One region of the Pseudonocardia ailaonensis genome, then DNA from elsewhere that is predicted to be linked to it. Evidence: riboswitches for the same ligand, from Rfam matches in the RefSeq annotation. Region 1 holds a riboswitch; the other holds the start of a gene.
The links. A riboswitch is a leader RNA that binds a small molecule or an ion and turns the genes downstream of it on or off. The one in region 1 is predicted to bind S-adenosylmethionine.

Region 1 (7,305 bases):
CGCCGCGCCGGAAGTTCTCCCCGGTGTCCGCGTCCGAGCTCGTCACGACGTTCCAGGCGGCCCGGCCGCCGGAGAGGATGTCCAGGGTCGCGAACTTGCGGGCGAGCTCGTAGGGCTCGTTGAAGGTCGCGTTGATCGTGCCCGCGAGCCCGATGTGGTCGGTGACCGCCGCCAGCGACGCCAGCACGGTGAACGTGTCCGGCCGGCCGACGACGTCCTGGTCGAACACCTGCCCGCCGCGGGTCCGCAGCCGCAGTCCTTCCGCGAGGAACAGCAGGTCGAGGGTGCCGCGCTCGGCGGTACGGGCCCAGTGCTCGAAGGAGCTGAAGTCGATGTGGCTGCCCGAGGCCGGGTCGCTCCACACGGTGTCGTGGTTGACGCCCGGGAAGTAGGCCCCGAGGATGACCTGCCGCTTCACGCCGCCACCCCCGCGTACCGCGACGCCGGGCGCCCCAGCCCGAACCGCTCCCGCAACGTCCCCGCCTCGTACTCCGTGCGGAACAGCCCGCGCCGCGCGAGCTCCGGCACCAGGTCGTCGACGATCGCGTCGAGGTCGGCTGGTAGCACCGCGGGCCGCAGCCGGAACCCGTCGAGCCCCTCGTCCGCCCAGGACTCCAGCAGGTCGGCGAGCGCGGTCGGGGTACCCGCGAGCACCGCGGCGTCCGAGCGCAGCGGCGTGATCGCGTCGAGGCGGCGGAGCCGCTCGTGCGCGGCGTCCGCGTCCCGGTCGAGGACGACCACCAGGTCCGCGAGCACCGTCAGCGGCGGGCCCGTCCGCGCGACCGCGTGCTGGGCGGCGCGGATCTCGCCGAGGACCGCGGCGATGTCCGAGGACCCCCGCGGCGTCACGAACACGACGTCCGCGGCGCGGGCGGCCAGCTCGTAGGCGGTGCGGGCGTGCGCGAGCGCGACGACCAGCGGCTGGCCCTGCGGCGGGCGCGGCACGATGCCCGGCCCCTTCACCGCGAAGTGCGGGCCCTCGAAGTCGATCGCGTGGACCTTGTCGCGGTCCAGGAAGCGGTGGGTGGCGGCGTCCCGGATCTCCGCGCCGTCCTCCCAGCTGTCCCAGAGCCGGCGGACGACCTCCACGGCGTCCGCGGCCTCGTCGAACAGCTCCTGCACCGCGGCGGCCGTCTCGGGGGTGTTCAGGCTCTCGCGGCGGATCTCCGGCAGGGTCCGGCGGCCGAAGTGCGCCGCCTCGTCCGCCCGGGCCGAGGTCTGCACGCGCCATCCCGCGCGGCCGCGGCTGTCGTGGTCGAGCGTCGAGATCGCCGAGGCGATGTGGAAGGGCTCGGTGTGGGTGGTGGTGACGGTCGGGACGAGACCGACGTGCTGCGTCAGGGGCGCGAGGAACGCCGCGACCAGCGACGCGTCGAGCCGGCCCTGCACCAGGTCGGTGCGGCGGGCGCCCTCGGCGAGGTGGTCACCGGACTGCAGGCCCAGGCCGTCCTCGATGGTGAGCAGGTCGAGGCGGCCCCGCTCGGCGGCCCGGGCGAGCGCCGCCCAGTAGCGGGCGGTGAACAGCGACTCCGGGCGGGCGCCCGGTTCGCGCCAGGCGGCGGGATGCCAGCCGGCGCCGTCGAGGGCGACGGCGAGATGGAACGGTGCCATGAGGGCAGACCTCTCCTGCGGGAGGGCGGACGGGAGTCGGGCGCGTCAGCCCCGACAGGCCGCGCTGGCCGTGCGCAGGAGGTCCACGTGACGGCGCCGCACCCCGAGAAACATCCGTCCTCCATCGCTCCCGGCTTTAGCACCCGCACCCGAGGACGGGGGGTTGCTGCGGCGTCGTCGAGCCAGGTCTCTCAGCCGCTCTGGATGGTGTGGCCCGTGAGGGCCCCTGCCACTGTACGTACGCGTGACCGGGCCGCGTCAATCCCTCGGGTGACGCTGTGACCCACACCGCTCGCCTTGCGGCACAAGGTGTCCGGACAGGATCCCGGTCCTCGGGAACCCCGTCCCGTCCGCGGGCGATCGACCGGACATTCAGCCGGCGGTGGTCTCCTCGCGCACCAACGCGGCGATGCGGACGTCCCGGGTCCGCTCGAGGTGGGTGCGCAGCAGCGAGCGAGCGGTGTCCTGGTCCCCGGCGGTGATCGCGTCGAGGACCGCCGTGTGCTCGTCGTCGGACGAGTCGAGGTTCGGGTTGCGGGACATGTCGACGCTGTCGTAGAGCGCGAGCTGCAGGGCCAGGCGCTCGAGGATCCCGGTGATCGTCGGGTTGTGGCAGGCCTGGCGCAGCACCGAGTGCCAGCGCCCGTGCAGCATCCGGATCTGGTCCGGGTCGGTCGCCTGCCGGGCCTCCTCGTGGACGTGCCGCAGCCGGGCGAGGTCGAGCGCGGAGCGGTGGGCGGCGGCGGAGGCGGCCGCCTCGGCCTCCAGGGCGATGCGGGCCTGGTAGATCTCGACGACCTCGGTGGCGGTCAGGGTGCGGACCTGCGGGCCGCGGCTCCCCCGGACCACCAGCCCGTCGCACTCCAGCCGCAGGATCGCCTCGCGCACCGGGGCCCGGCCGACGCCGAGCCGCGCGGCCAGCGCCGTCTCCAGCAGCGTCGTCCCGGACGGGAGGGCGCCGCCGACGATCTCGTCCCGCAGCACCAGGTACTGCGCCTCACCAGCGCCCGCCTGCCCTGCCACCTGGCCTGTCGAGCCTGCTGCCACCGCGTTCCTCCGGACCGTTGCGTGGCCGTCACTGTACGACACGTGTCCGCACATTCGGCCATCCGCGTCATTCAGTGTTCACACGTGGAGACACATGGCGACACACGCTTGCGCTCGTTCCGGGCCCGGCTTACTGTCGCCGTGTCCGGTTCCGAACTCGCGCCCCCGGGGAGGTCAGACGTGCCGAGCGCCCAGCGCGACGTGCTGTCCCACCCCCGTGACACGCGCGGGGACCGGGGCTGCCGCAGCTGTCGCCCCTGCCCGCGCGGCTGATCCCGCGCCGATCCCGGTCAGCCGGACCCCGGCCGCCCGTGCCCGGGCGGCCGGTCCGCACCCGTGCCGCGCCCGGCGCGGTGCTGTCGATTCCGCTCTCGAGAGGTTCTCCCATGACGTCCGACGTCGTGCTGCGCCGCGGCCTGGTCGTGGCCGCGCTGACCCCGTTCGTGCGGGACACCGTGCGCGTGGACAAGGGCCGCTTCGCCGCCCAGCTGCAGGCGCTCGGCCGCGAGAAGCCCGTCGCCGTGACCGTCGGCGCGGTGGAGAGCCAGGAGTTCCAGGTCCTGACGCGCGCGGCCCGGCTCGGGCTGGTCGACGCGGCCCGCGAGGAGCTCCCCGCCGGGGTGCCGGTGATCTCCGGGGTCTCCAGCGCGTCGATCCGGGAGTCGATCGCGCTCGCCGGCGAGATCGCGAAGCGCGGCGCGACGGTGGCCGCGGCGGTGGCGAGCCCGAAGCCGTGGGGTGCCGCGCCGACGGCGGAGGAGGCCTACCGCTGGTTCGCCACCCTGGCGGACGCGAGCCCGATCCCGGTGCTGCTCTACAACAATCCGCGCCTCGGCGTGGACCTCTCGGTCGACACGATGGCCCGGATCTGCAGCCACCCCAACGTCGCCGCGATCAAGGAGACCTCTCGCGACGAGGCGAAGCTGCTCGGCCTGGTCAACCGGATCCAGGGCCACGCGCACGTCTACACGAACATGGAGCTGCTGTTCTCCACGCTCGCCCTCGGCGGCTCCGGCGCCATGCTGCCCACCTCGGGCCTGCCGCTGGCCGCTCGCCTGGTCGAGGCGTTCGAGGCCGGTGACCCCGCCGAGGCCGCCCGCCTGGCGCTGTTCTTCGCCGAGTTCCCCAGCCGCTGGACGAACCTCGGTTTCCTGCCCGCGGTCAAGGCCGCCGCCGGCCTGATGGGCCTGGAGCTCGGCCCGCCCGTCCATCCCTGGTCCGGGCTGTCGGAGGAACAACTCGCCGAGATGCGCGAGTTCCTCGCCAAGTGGGAGCTGCTGGACTACTACGCGGAGGCGGCCAAGTGACGCTCGTCGACCTGTCCCACCCGCTCTGGGCCGGGATGCCGAAGATCCCGATCCTCCCCGAGGTGGAGCGCCACCAGATCGCCGCGATCGCGGACGGGGCGCCGATGAACATCTCGTCGATCACGCTGGCGCTGCACGTGGGCACCCACGTCGACGCCCCCTCGCACATCGTGGAGGGCGGCACCCCGATCGACGAGCTGCCGGTCGAGCGCTTCCACGGCACCGCCGTGGTGTCGCGGGTGGACCGCAAGCCCGGCGAGGAGATCACCGTCGAGGACGTGCTCGCCGGCGGGCCCGAGCCCGAGCGCGGCGAGTTCCTCCTGGTCGCGACGGGGTGGAGCACGAAGTTCACCTCGCCCGAGTACGGCGACCACCCGAGCCTCTCCCCCGCGCTCGCCGAGTGGTGCGTGGAGCGCGGGATCCCGTTCGTGGGCGTCGACATGATCACGCCCGACCTGCCCGTGCACCGCCGCCCGCAGGGATTCGACTTCCCGGTGCACCGCACGCTGCTCGGCAACGACGTGCTGATCGCCGAGAACCTGACCCACCTCGACGGGCTGGCCGGCCGCCGGGTGCGCCTGCTCGCCTTCCCCCTCGCCATCCGCGGCGGAGACGCCGGCCCGGCCCGCATCCTGGCGGAGATCTAGACATGCGCTCGCTCGACCGTGGAACCTCGCCCCTCGACGACCCGGAGTCGCCGCTGTCGCGGGCGGCCCGGCAGCCCCTGATGCTGGGCCTTTTCCTGCCCCTGCAGACCGGCGCGTTCTCCCAGTCCACGCTGCCGCGCGGCACCCGCTGGGACTTCGAGTACAACCGCCACCTCACCCAGCTCGCCGAGAACGCGGGCTTCGAGTTCGTGTTCGGCCTGCAGCAATGGATCGGGCAGGGCGGCTTCGGCGGCGAGCAGCACTACCGCGAGAACTTCCTGGACCCCTTCATCTCCACGGTCGCGCTGTCGACCACGACCACCTCGATCCTGTCGATCTCCACCGTGCATGTGCTCTACGGCAACTGGCACCCGCTGCACCTGGCCCGCTTCGCCGCGACGGCGGACCACATCGCGGGCGGGCGCTACGGCCTCAACATCGTGACGGGCTACGCCACCGGCGAGCCCCCGATGTTCGGCATGGACCGCATCGACCACGACCGGCGCTACGACATGGCGGACGAGTTCACGTCCATCATGGAGGACCTCTGGGCGGGCCGGGAGAACCTCACCTACGAGGGCGAGTTCTACAAGCTGACGGACGCGTTCGTCTCCCCGCGCCCGCAGTACGGCCGCCCGATCCTGGTGGCCGCCAGCGGTTCCCAGGCCGGCTACGACTTCGCCGGCAAGCACGTGGACATCGTGTTCACGGCCAGCCCGGCCGGCGCCGCGTTCGACGGGGCGATCGACGCGATGCCCGCGCACGTCGCCCAGATCAAGGCGGCCGCGCGGGCGCAGGGCCGCGAGGTCAAGGTCATCATCTTCCCACTCGTCATCTGCCGGGACACCGATGCCGAGGCGGAGGCCTACCGGGACGAGATCGTGGCCCACGCCGACCACGAGTCCCTGGTCACCTACCACGCCCGACACACCACCGGGGACTCCAAGGCCTGGCCGCAGCACGTGCTCGCGGACCGGGCCCTCGGTGGGCACCTGCAGATCGTCGGCGGCCCGGAGAAGGTCGCCGAGAGCCTGGACCGGCTGCACGCCGCCGGGTTCGACGGGGTGCAGCTGGGCTTCTACGACTACGAGCCGGAGCTCGCCTACTTCACCGAGGCCGTGGTCCCCCTGCTGAAGGCCCGCGGACTCCGATCATGATTCTGACCGCCACGGTGATGGGCCTGGGCATGCACCACGGCGCCTGGCGCTACCGAGACGGCGACCCGTTCGACCAGACGGATCCCGCCTACTACGTGCAGATCGCCACGACCGCCGAGCGCGGCGGCCTGCACGCGATCTTCCTGGCCGACACCCTCGACGTCAGCGAGGAGCGGTTCGCCCGCCCCAACCTCGGCGCCCTGGACCCGGCCGTCGTGCTGTCCGTGATGGCCGCGCACACCGAGCGGATCGGGCTGGTCGGCACCTCGTCGACCACGTTCAACGAGCCCTACAACCTGGCGCGGCGCTTCGCGAGCCTGGACGCGATGAGCCGCGGCCGGGCGGGCTGGAACGCCGTCACCACCTTCGTGCCCGCCGTCGCCGGCAACTTCGGTGGCCTGCCGCTGCCCGCCCACGACGAGCGCTACGCCCGCGCCGCCGAGTTCCTCGACGTCGTGATCGGGCTGTGGGAGAGCTGGGAGCCCGGCGCGACCGTGGGCGACAAGGCGGGCAACGTCTACGTCGATCCCTCCCGGGTGCACGCCCTCGACCACGTCGGCCCGCACTTCGCCGTCCGCGGCCCCTCGACTCTGCCGCGCTCCCCGCAGGGCAGGCCGGTGATCTTCCAGGCCGGGGCCTCGGAGGGCGGGCGCGAGCTCGCCGCGCAGTACGCCGACGTCGTGTTCACCGCGCAGAACACCCTGGCCGGGGCGGTCGAGTTCCGGTCCGACGTCCGGCGCCGGGCCGTCGCGCACGGCCGCCCCGCCGACTCGATCAAGGTCCTGCCCGGCCTGCTCCCCGTGCTGGGCAGCACGACCGCGGAAGCCCAGCGGCGCAAGGACACCCTCGACGAGCTGCGCGGCATCGGGCCCGAGCTGGAGAAGCTCGCCCTGCGCGTCGGGGTGCCCGTCGCGGAGCTGGATCTCGACCGCCCGCTGCCGGTGGACAAGATCCGTGCCAACGCCGGCTTCCGCGGCTCGCACGGCTTCCGGGACGCCGCGGTCGGCCTGGCCGAGCGCGAGCAGCTCACCGTCCGGGAGCTGTTGTACGCCAACGGCGGCGGCCACCTCCAGGTCGTCGGCACCCCCGAGGAGCTGGCGGACACCGCACAGACCTGGCTCGAGGCCGGGGCCGCGGACGGCTTCAACCTCATGATCGACGCGTTCCCCAGCGGCCTCGACACGGTCGTCGACCACGTGGTCCCGCTGCTGCGCAGGCGATGTCTGTTCCCCCAGGACTACGCCGGCACCACCCTCCGCGCCCACCTAGGACTCACATGAGCGACTCCGTGGCCAGTCCCGTTCTCGTCGACCTGACGGAATCCATCACCACGATCACGCTGAACCGCCCCGACCAGGGCAACACGATCACCTACGCCACCATGCAGGCGCTGCTCGCCGCCCTGGAGCAGGCGCACGCCGCCGGCACCCCGGTGCTGCTGCTCCGCGGCGCCGGCGCGGACCTCACCCCCGGCCGCGACAAGGGCGAGAAGGTGCCGGGCGTGAGCCGCGCGGACAACCTCTCGCTCATCCTGCG
Region 2 (7,305 bases), on a different contig from region 1:
CGCACGAGCGGATCGTCGAAGGGCGCGACCCGCTGGTTGAGCTCGAACATGAAGGTCCCGCCGACCGGCTCGCCGGTGACGAAGAAGGAGTCCGTCCGCCCGGCGAGGGTCGGCGCGGTGGCGGTCGGCGGGTAGAGCGCGATGTCCGCCTCACCGGCCTGCACGGCCTGGATGCGCGCGCTCGCCTCGGGTACGAACTTCACGGTCAGGTCGTCGAGCGCGGGCTTGCCGGCCCAGTGGTCCGCCCGCGGGGAGAGCTGCATCGACTGTGCGTCGAGGGAGTCCACGATGTACGGTCCGGTGTAGAGCCCGGCCTTGACGAGGTCCGCGACGGGCGCCCCGGAAGCCTTGTGCCGCTTGTACGCCGCGACGTCGTACACCGGGACCATCGACTCGTCCGCCAACAGCGCGGGCACGTTCGGCGCCGGCCTGGCGGTGGTGAGCGTGACCTCCTTCGGCCCGGTCGCGGCGGCGCTCGCGCCGGGTAGCGCGGCGGCGAGGTCGTCGTTCTCGGTCAGCTGGTAGGTCAGCAGCTCGGCGAGCGCGGCGGGGGTCAGCGGCGCCTTGTCGACGAACGTGACGTTGTCCCGCAGGGTGAGCCGCCACACGAGGGGCTGGGGGTTGTCGAGCCCCGCGAGCACCCAGGGCGTGGGCGCGCCGCCGCGCTCGGGGCGCATCAGCAGCTCGACGTAGCCGAACTCGGGGCCCCAGAAGGCGTTCTCCAGGGGATCCAGGTCGTCGATCGTGAAGCCGGTCGCGAGGGTGAGGGTGGGTGGGCCGGCGGCGGCGGACGGCTGTCCCGTCGTGGCGCACCCCGCCGTCACCAGCACGAACAGCAGGGCGGCGAGCGCTCGGCGCCAGACCGCGGGGGATGGCCGGCTCACGGGCCTCGCCTCCGGATAGTCGAGTGACAGGAATCGGGTGACACGGGATCGGGCGACGGACCGGACGGTCCGCCTCGACGACGCGACGAAGTTAACAAGCGAACACATGAACAACTAGTCATACTTCTTGTGAGCTTCGTCCATCTCCCCGGAAGGCACCGATGCGCCACCTCGTCCTCGTCGCCCGCCCCACACCGTCCGGTGTGGACGAACGGTCCCTGGCCGCGCTGGCCGGCCGGGTCGCCGAGCGCGCGGGCCGGCCCGTCCGCGTCGCGTACCTCGACCAGGCCGATCCGTCCGTCGCCGCGGTGCTCGACGAGATCGCCGCCCGGGCCACCGGGATCGGCGGGGCCCACGACGTCGAGGGGGCCGACGAGGTCGTTCTCGTGCCGCTCGCCCTGCCGGTCGATCCCTACCTGCGCACCTGGACCGCCCGCGCCGCGGCGCACTGGCGGGAGTCCCGGGGGGCGACCCTGCGGGTGCTGCTGAGTCCGCCGCCGGCCACCGCCCCCGGCATGGCCGCGCTGCTCGCCGACCTGGCCCTCGGCGACGCGGCGCCGGTCACGACCAGCCCGGGTGCGTTCCGCAGCCCGGCCTGGTCGGTGCGCGACGACCCCGCCCGTCACCTGCTGGTCTGTCGCGGGCCGCGCTGCACCGTCTACGGCGCGGGGGACACCCATCGCGCCCTGGCCGCCGCGGCGCGGGGGCGCGACGTGCTCGTGACCCCGATCGGCTGCCTCGGCCCGTGCAACCTCGGCCCGCTCGTGATCGACAACCCGGCGGGCGACTGGCACGAGGCGGTCGACGCCGAGCGGGCCCGCGCCCTGGTCGGCGACCCGGACGCGCCGGCGTAGCCCTCGGCCGTCCGCGACGTGGTCCTGTGTGGACGCCTCCCGGGCGGGACGACGACGCGTGAGGCTCCGTCCCGGTCCGGCACGAGCGGCGGACGGGGCGCGCCGACGCGTGCAATGTCCGTTCGACCGGATCCCGCATCTTGCCTGGTGGGAGGGTGTCCGGCGAGTGTCCGGACACGTCCCGGCCGATCGGGCGGGCCTGGGTCACAGTCCGCGCCGCGGCATTGACGGGACGGCCCGGATGCGACGTACAGTGCAGGAGGCCCACCCGGGCCACACCATCCAGAGCGGCTGAGAGACCTGGCTCGACGACGCCGCAGCAACCCCCCGTCCGCGGGTGCGGGTGCTCATGCCGGGAACGATGGAGGATCCGTGTTCCTCGGTGTGCGCAGGCGCCACGTCGACCTGCTGCGGACGGCCAGCGCGGCCTGTCGGGCCTGACCCGGCGCTCCTCGCCCGATCCACCGCCTGCCGCGCCCGCGGCGTGGCACCTGCCCGTCCGGAATCCCGCCCGTCGCCGACCTGCGCCGGGTGTCCGCTCCGCCCTGCCCCCGGCAGGGTCCCCTGTGAAGGACCACCTCCCGCCATGACCGCACGATCGCGCCGGGCGTTGCTGCTCCCGGCCCTCCTCGCCGCAGCCTCCCTGGCCCTGGCCGCCTGCGGCGGGGGTTCGAGCGCCGGTACCGACGCCGACGCCGGACCGCCGCAGACCGGAGGGACCCTGCGGTTCGCGGTCGGCAGCGACGCGGGCTGCGTCGATCCCCAGCAGGTCGGCAGCAACGACACGATCTACTCGGTCCGTCAGCTGGTCGACTCGCTGACCGACCAGGACCCGAAGACCGGAGAGATCAAGCCGTACCTGGCCACGGCCTGGCAGGCCTCGCCCGACGCGAAGAGCTTCACCTTCACGCTCCGTTCCGGCGTGACGTTCTCCGACGGCACCGCACTCGACGCGAACGCGGTGAAGGCGAACTTCGACAGGATCGGCCAGCTCGGGGCCCGGGCGACCCTCGCCAAGGGCTACCTGGCGGGCTACACCGGCACGACCGTGGCGAGCCCCACCCAGTTCACCGTGAACTTCGGCCAGCCGAGCGCCCAGTTCCTGCAGGCCACCGCCACCCACAGCCTCGGCATCCTGTCCCCGGCCACGGTCGCCAAGTCGGACGACGAGCGCTGCGCCGGCGTGATCGGCTCCGGCCCGTTCACGCTGCAGAACTACACCAAGAACGCCTCGATCACCCTGGCGAAGCGCACCGGCTACAACTGGGGCTCCTCCCTGTTCTCGCACCCGGGAGACGCCTACCTCGACACGCTGGAGTTCCGGATCGTCCCGGAGTCCGGGGTGCGCACCGGCTCGCTGCAGTCCGGTGAGATCGACGCGATCGGGAGCATCGGCCAGCAGGACGAGGCGCCGCTGACCGGCGCCGGCGCGCAGCTGCTCGCCCGCTCCAACCCGGGTGTGGTGTTCGGCATCGCCTTCAACAACAGCAAGCCGATCGTGACCGACCCGGCGGTGCGGCAGGCCCTGACCGTGGCGCTCAACCGCCAGGAGATCGTGAGCGCGGTCTTCCCGTCGCAGACCAAGCCCGCCACCAGCGTGCTGGCCTCCACCACACCGTCCTACTCGGACGACTCCGCGCAGCTCGGGTTCGACGCCGCCAAGGCGAAGTCGACACTCGACGCGGCCGGCTGGGCCCCGGGCCCGGACGGCATCCGCGCCAAGGACGGCCAGAAGCTGACCATCCCGGTGACCTACTCGCCGGTGGCGGCCACCAACAAGCCGGCCCTGGAGCTCATCCAGCAGCAGGCCAAGGCCGTCGGCATCGACATCGCACTGCAGGAGGTCCCGATCGCGCAGGCCGCGGCCGTGCAGTCCGCCGGCGACTTCTCGGCGCTGTGGTTCAACGTGACCCGGGCGGACCCGGACATCCTGCGCGGCCAGTTCTCCACGGCGGGCGCGAACTTCTTCCGCGTGCCGCAGGGCCCGCTGCAGTCGCTGCTGGTCGCCCAGGCCGGCGAGCCGGACGCGACCAAGCGGACCGGAATCGTCGACCAGGCGCAGCAGCAGGTCCTCCAGGACGGCTACTTCGTCCCGGTCACCGAGCTGACCACGGTGCTCGCCGCGGCCGCGAACACCCACGGCATCACCTTCGACGCCTCGTCCCGGATCCAGCTGCACGACGCCTGGAAGTCGAAGTAGCGCATGGCCGGCCCGCTCTCACTGCACTGGTTCCTGCCCACCAACGGCGACTCCCGCCAGCTCGTCGGCGGTGGGCACGGGGTGGGGACGGGCTCGGCCGGCGCGATCCGGCCCGCGTCGATCCGGTACCTCACCCAGGTCGCGAAGGCGGCCGAGGAGGTCGGCTTCGAGGCCGCGCTCACCCCCACCGGGATCTGGTGCGAGGACGCGTGGCTGACGACGGCGATGCTGGTCGCGCACACCGAGCGGCTCAAGTTCCTCGTCGCGTTCCGCCCGGGGTCGATCTCGCCGACGCTCGCCGCCCAGCAGGCGGCGACCTTCCAGCGCCACTCCGGTGGCCGGTTGCTGCTCAACATCGTCACCGGCGGCGAGTCCGCCGAGCAGCGCGCCTACGGGGACTTCCTGGACAAGCAGGGGCGCTACACCCGCACCCGGGAGTTCCTGCAGGTCGTGCGGGCGTTGTGGCGCGGTGAGACGGTCGACCTCGCCGGTGAGCACGTCCGCGTGGAGGGCGCCTTCCTCGACCGGCTGCCGGACCCGGTGCCGCCGGTGTACTTCGGCGGGTCGTCGCCGGTGGCCGGGGAGGTGGCGGCCGAGCACTCGGACGTCTACCTCACCTGGGGCGAGCCGCCGGAGCAGGTGCGCGAGAAGGTCGCGTGGGTCCGGCGCCTCGCCGCCGAACGGGGACGCACGGTGCGCTTCGGCCTGCGGATCCACGTGATCACCCGGGACACGGCCGAGGCGGCCTGGGCCCAGGCGCACTCGCTGCTCGCCGCGATCGACCCGGCCGCGATCGCGGCGGTGCAACAGGGCCTGGCGGAGTCGGAGTCGGAGGGTCAGCGCCGGATGCGGGCCCTGCACGGGGGCTCCGCCGCGAACCTGGAGATCGCCCCCAACCTCTGGGCCGGGGTGGGCCTGATCCGCGGCGGCGCCGGCACGGCCCTGGTCGGCAGCCACGCCGAGGTCGCGGACCGGATCACCGAGTACCACGAGGCCGGGATCGACGAGTTCGTGCTCTCCGGTTACCCGCACCTGGAGGAGGCCTGGTGGATGGGGGAGGGTGTGCTGCCGGTCCTGCGGGCGCGCGGGCTCTGGGAGCCCGCCGCGCCCCTGCCCGACGGCCCGGCCGCCCGCACCGCGGCCTTCGCGGCGCTGGACGGCCGGTAGCGTGGCGGCCCCGTCAGGGACGGGTGCGCCGCGCGCCCCACTGTCCCCAGTGCACGACCTCGCCCACCGGCTGCCGGCGCGGCTGCGCCCAGCGTCCGCGGGCGGGGTAGCCCAGGGGCACCAGCCCCATCGTGGCGGCGTCGGCGGGGAGCCCGAGCAGGGCGTCGACCTCCGCCTCGTGGGTCAGGTGGAACGAGGTGAGCACCCCGCCGATCCCGTAGGCGCGGGCGGCCAGCAGGAGGTTCTGCACCGCGCCGTAGATCGAGGCACCGAGCCGTGTGTCCCGGGAGCCGGCGGCACCCTGCAGCACCGGGACGATCCACACCGGAGCCTCCGCGAGGTGGTCGGCGAGGTGTTCGGTCGCGCGGTACGAGGAGGCGGAGAGCCCGGTGTCGATCCGCGGATCGCGGGCGGGATCGAGCAGCTCGGCGCGCCGCACCCCGTACGCGGCCTCCCAGCCCTCGCGGTAGAAGGTGGCGATGCGCGCCTTGACGTCCGGATCGGTGACCACGATCCAGCCCCACGGTTGGCGGTTCCCGCCGGACGGTCCGCGGACCGCCGCGTCGAGCAGCTCCCAGAGCACCTCGTCGGGGATCGGGGTGTCGGCGAGATAGCGGCGGGCGGGGGTGCTGTGCAGGCCCTCGAGCAGGCCGACGGGAGCGGGGGAGTCGGACACGGTGCCTCCTGGCGGGAACGGGTGGACCGGGGAACGGGTCCCGCCACCGTAACCGCGCGGCGCGGCGGCGGGCCCGCGGTCCCGATGGGTGGACGAGGAGGTGGTCCTGTATGGACGAACGATCGGTGATCGGGATCGAGATCGACGGCGACGGCGCGCATCCCGCGGCGTGGCGGGCGGCGGCGCACGCACCGAACACCCTGCTGACCGCGGGGCGGCTCCGGGAGGTCGGCGATCGTGCGGAGCGGGCCGGGTTCGGTTTCGTCACGCTCGCGGACGTGACCGCGACGGCGCCCGGCACCGGGGTGGCCGGCCGGTTCGACCCGTTGACGGCGGCGGCGTTCCTCTCCGCGACCACCTCGGCGCTGGGCCTGGTCCCGGTGGTGCACCCCGCGCACGCCGAGCCCTTCCACGTGTCCAACCAGCTCTCGAGCCTCGACCACGGCTCCCGCGGCCGGGCCGGCTGGCTCGTGGGCACCGAGGCGACGCCCGCCCGGGCCGCGGCCCACGGTGTCCGGCACCAGACGGACCCGCAGCTGCTCGCGGCCGAGGCTGAGGACGTCGTCGACGCCACCCGCAGGCTCTGGGACTCCTGGCAGGACGACGCGATCGTCGCCGACGAGTCCACCTGCCGGTTCCTCGACGCCGACCGGGTGCACCACATCGACTTCCGGGGCCGCACCTTCGGTATCCGGGGCCCCGCCCTCATGCCCCGCCCGCCGCAGGGGCAGGTCCCGGTCCTCGCGCCGCCGGGCGTCCTGCCCGACCGGCTCGTGGACGTCGAGATCGTGGCGGCCCCGACCGAGGAGGGCCTCCGCGCCGCGGCCGCCCGCGCCCGCGCGCCGAAGGTGCTGGCGGAGGTCGAGGTGGCGCTCGGTCCCGATCCGGCCGGGGTGCCCTGGCCGGTGGGGGAGCGGTTGCGCCACACCGGATCCACCGCGGACCTGGTGGCGCTGCTCGGCCGGCTCGCCACCGTCGTCGATGCGGTGCGGCTCGTCCCCGCGGTGCTCGACCGTGACCTCCCGCTGCTCGCCGAGCAGGTTCTGCCCGCCCTGGACCTGCGTCGCCCCGCGCCGGGCGGCACCCTGCGCGAGCTCTTCGACCTGCCCCGTCCCGCCGGCCGCTACGCCTCCTGAGGAGCTCCCATGGCCGCCCCCGAGGTCGCCCGCCCGCACGCCCGGCTCCACCTCGCCGGCTTCTTCCCCTTCGGCCCCGCCTACGTCTGGTCCGAGGCCGAGCGGGACGACGTGTACTACGACTTCGCCGCCTGGCGACAGCTCGCGCGGAGCGCCGAGCGAGGCCTGTTCAGCACGCTGTTCCTCGGCGACAGCCAGCGCCTGCGCGAGCACCTCGGCCGGATCACCGACCACTCCGTCACCGGCCGCCCGGACCAGCTCGTGCTGTTCGCGCACCTGGCCGCGGTCACCGAGCGGATCGGCCTCGTCGCCACGCTGAACACCACCTTCACCGACCCCGTGGACCTGGCGCGGCGGCTCGCCTCGGTCGACGTGCTGAGCGGCGGCC

Region 2: linked by a shared signal. The riboswitch ahead of ABD324_RS16040 (ABC transporter substrate-binding protein) and the one ahead of ABD324_RS14265 (LLM class flavin-dependent oxidoreductase) in region 1 are both predicted to bind S-adenosylmethionine.

The regions. Positions count from the first base shown of each region.
Region 1 is NZ_BAAAQK010000006.1:74,695-81,999, forward strand. It holds gene ABD324_RS14260 (NtaA/DmoA family FMN-dependent monooxygenase) at 1-418, opposite strand, end outside; gene ABD324_RS14265 (LLM class flavin-dependent oxidoreductase) at 415-1,611, opposite strand; SAM riboswitch class I at 1,730-1,822, opposite strand; gene ABD324_RS14270 (GntR family transcriptional regulator) at 1,984-2,634, opposite strand; gene ABD324_RS14275 (dihydrodipicolinate synthase family protein) at 3,045-3,965, shown strand; gene ABD324_RS14280 (cyclase family protein) at 3,962-4,612, shown strand; gene ABD324_RS14285 (LLM class flavin-dependent oxidoreductase) at 4,615-5,769, shown strand; gene ABD324_RS14290 (LLM class flavin-dependent oxidoreductase) at 5,766-7,049, shown strand; gene ABD324_RS14295 (enoyl-CoA hydratase/isomerase family protein) at 7,046-7,305, shown strand, end outside.
Region 2 is NZ_BAAAQK010000009.1:21,221-28,525, reverse strand. It holds gene ABD324_RS16050 (ABC transporter substrate-binding protein) at 1-884, opposite strand, end outside; gene ABD324_RS16045 ((2Fe-2S) ferredoxin domain-containing protein) at 1,046-1,738, shown strand; SAM riboswitch class I at 2,014-2,106, shown strand; gene ABD324_RS16040 (ABC transporter substrate-binding protein) at 2,325-3,938, shown strand; gene ABD324_RS16035 (LLM class flavin-dependent oxidoreductase) at 3,942-5,105, shown strand; gene ABD324_RS16030 (nitroreductase family protein) at 5,119-5,781, opposite strand; gene ABD324_RS16025 (LLM class flavin-dependent oxidoreductase) at 5,892-6,917, shown strand; gene ABD324_RS16020 (NtaA/DmoA family FMN-dependent monooxygenase) at 6,927-7,305, shown strand, end outside.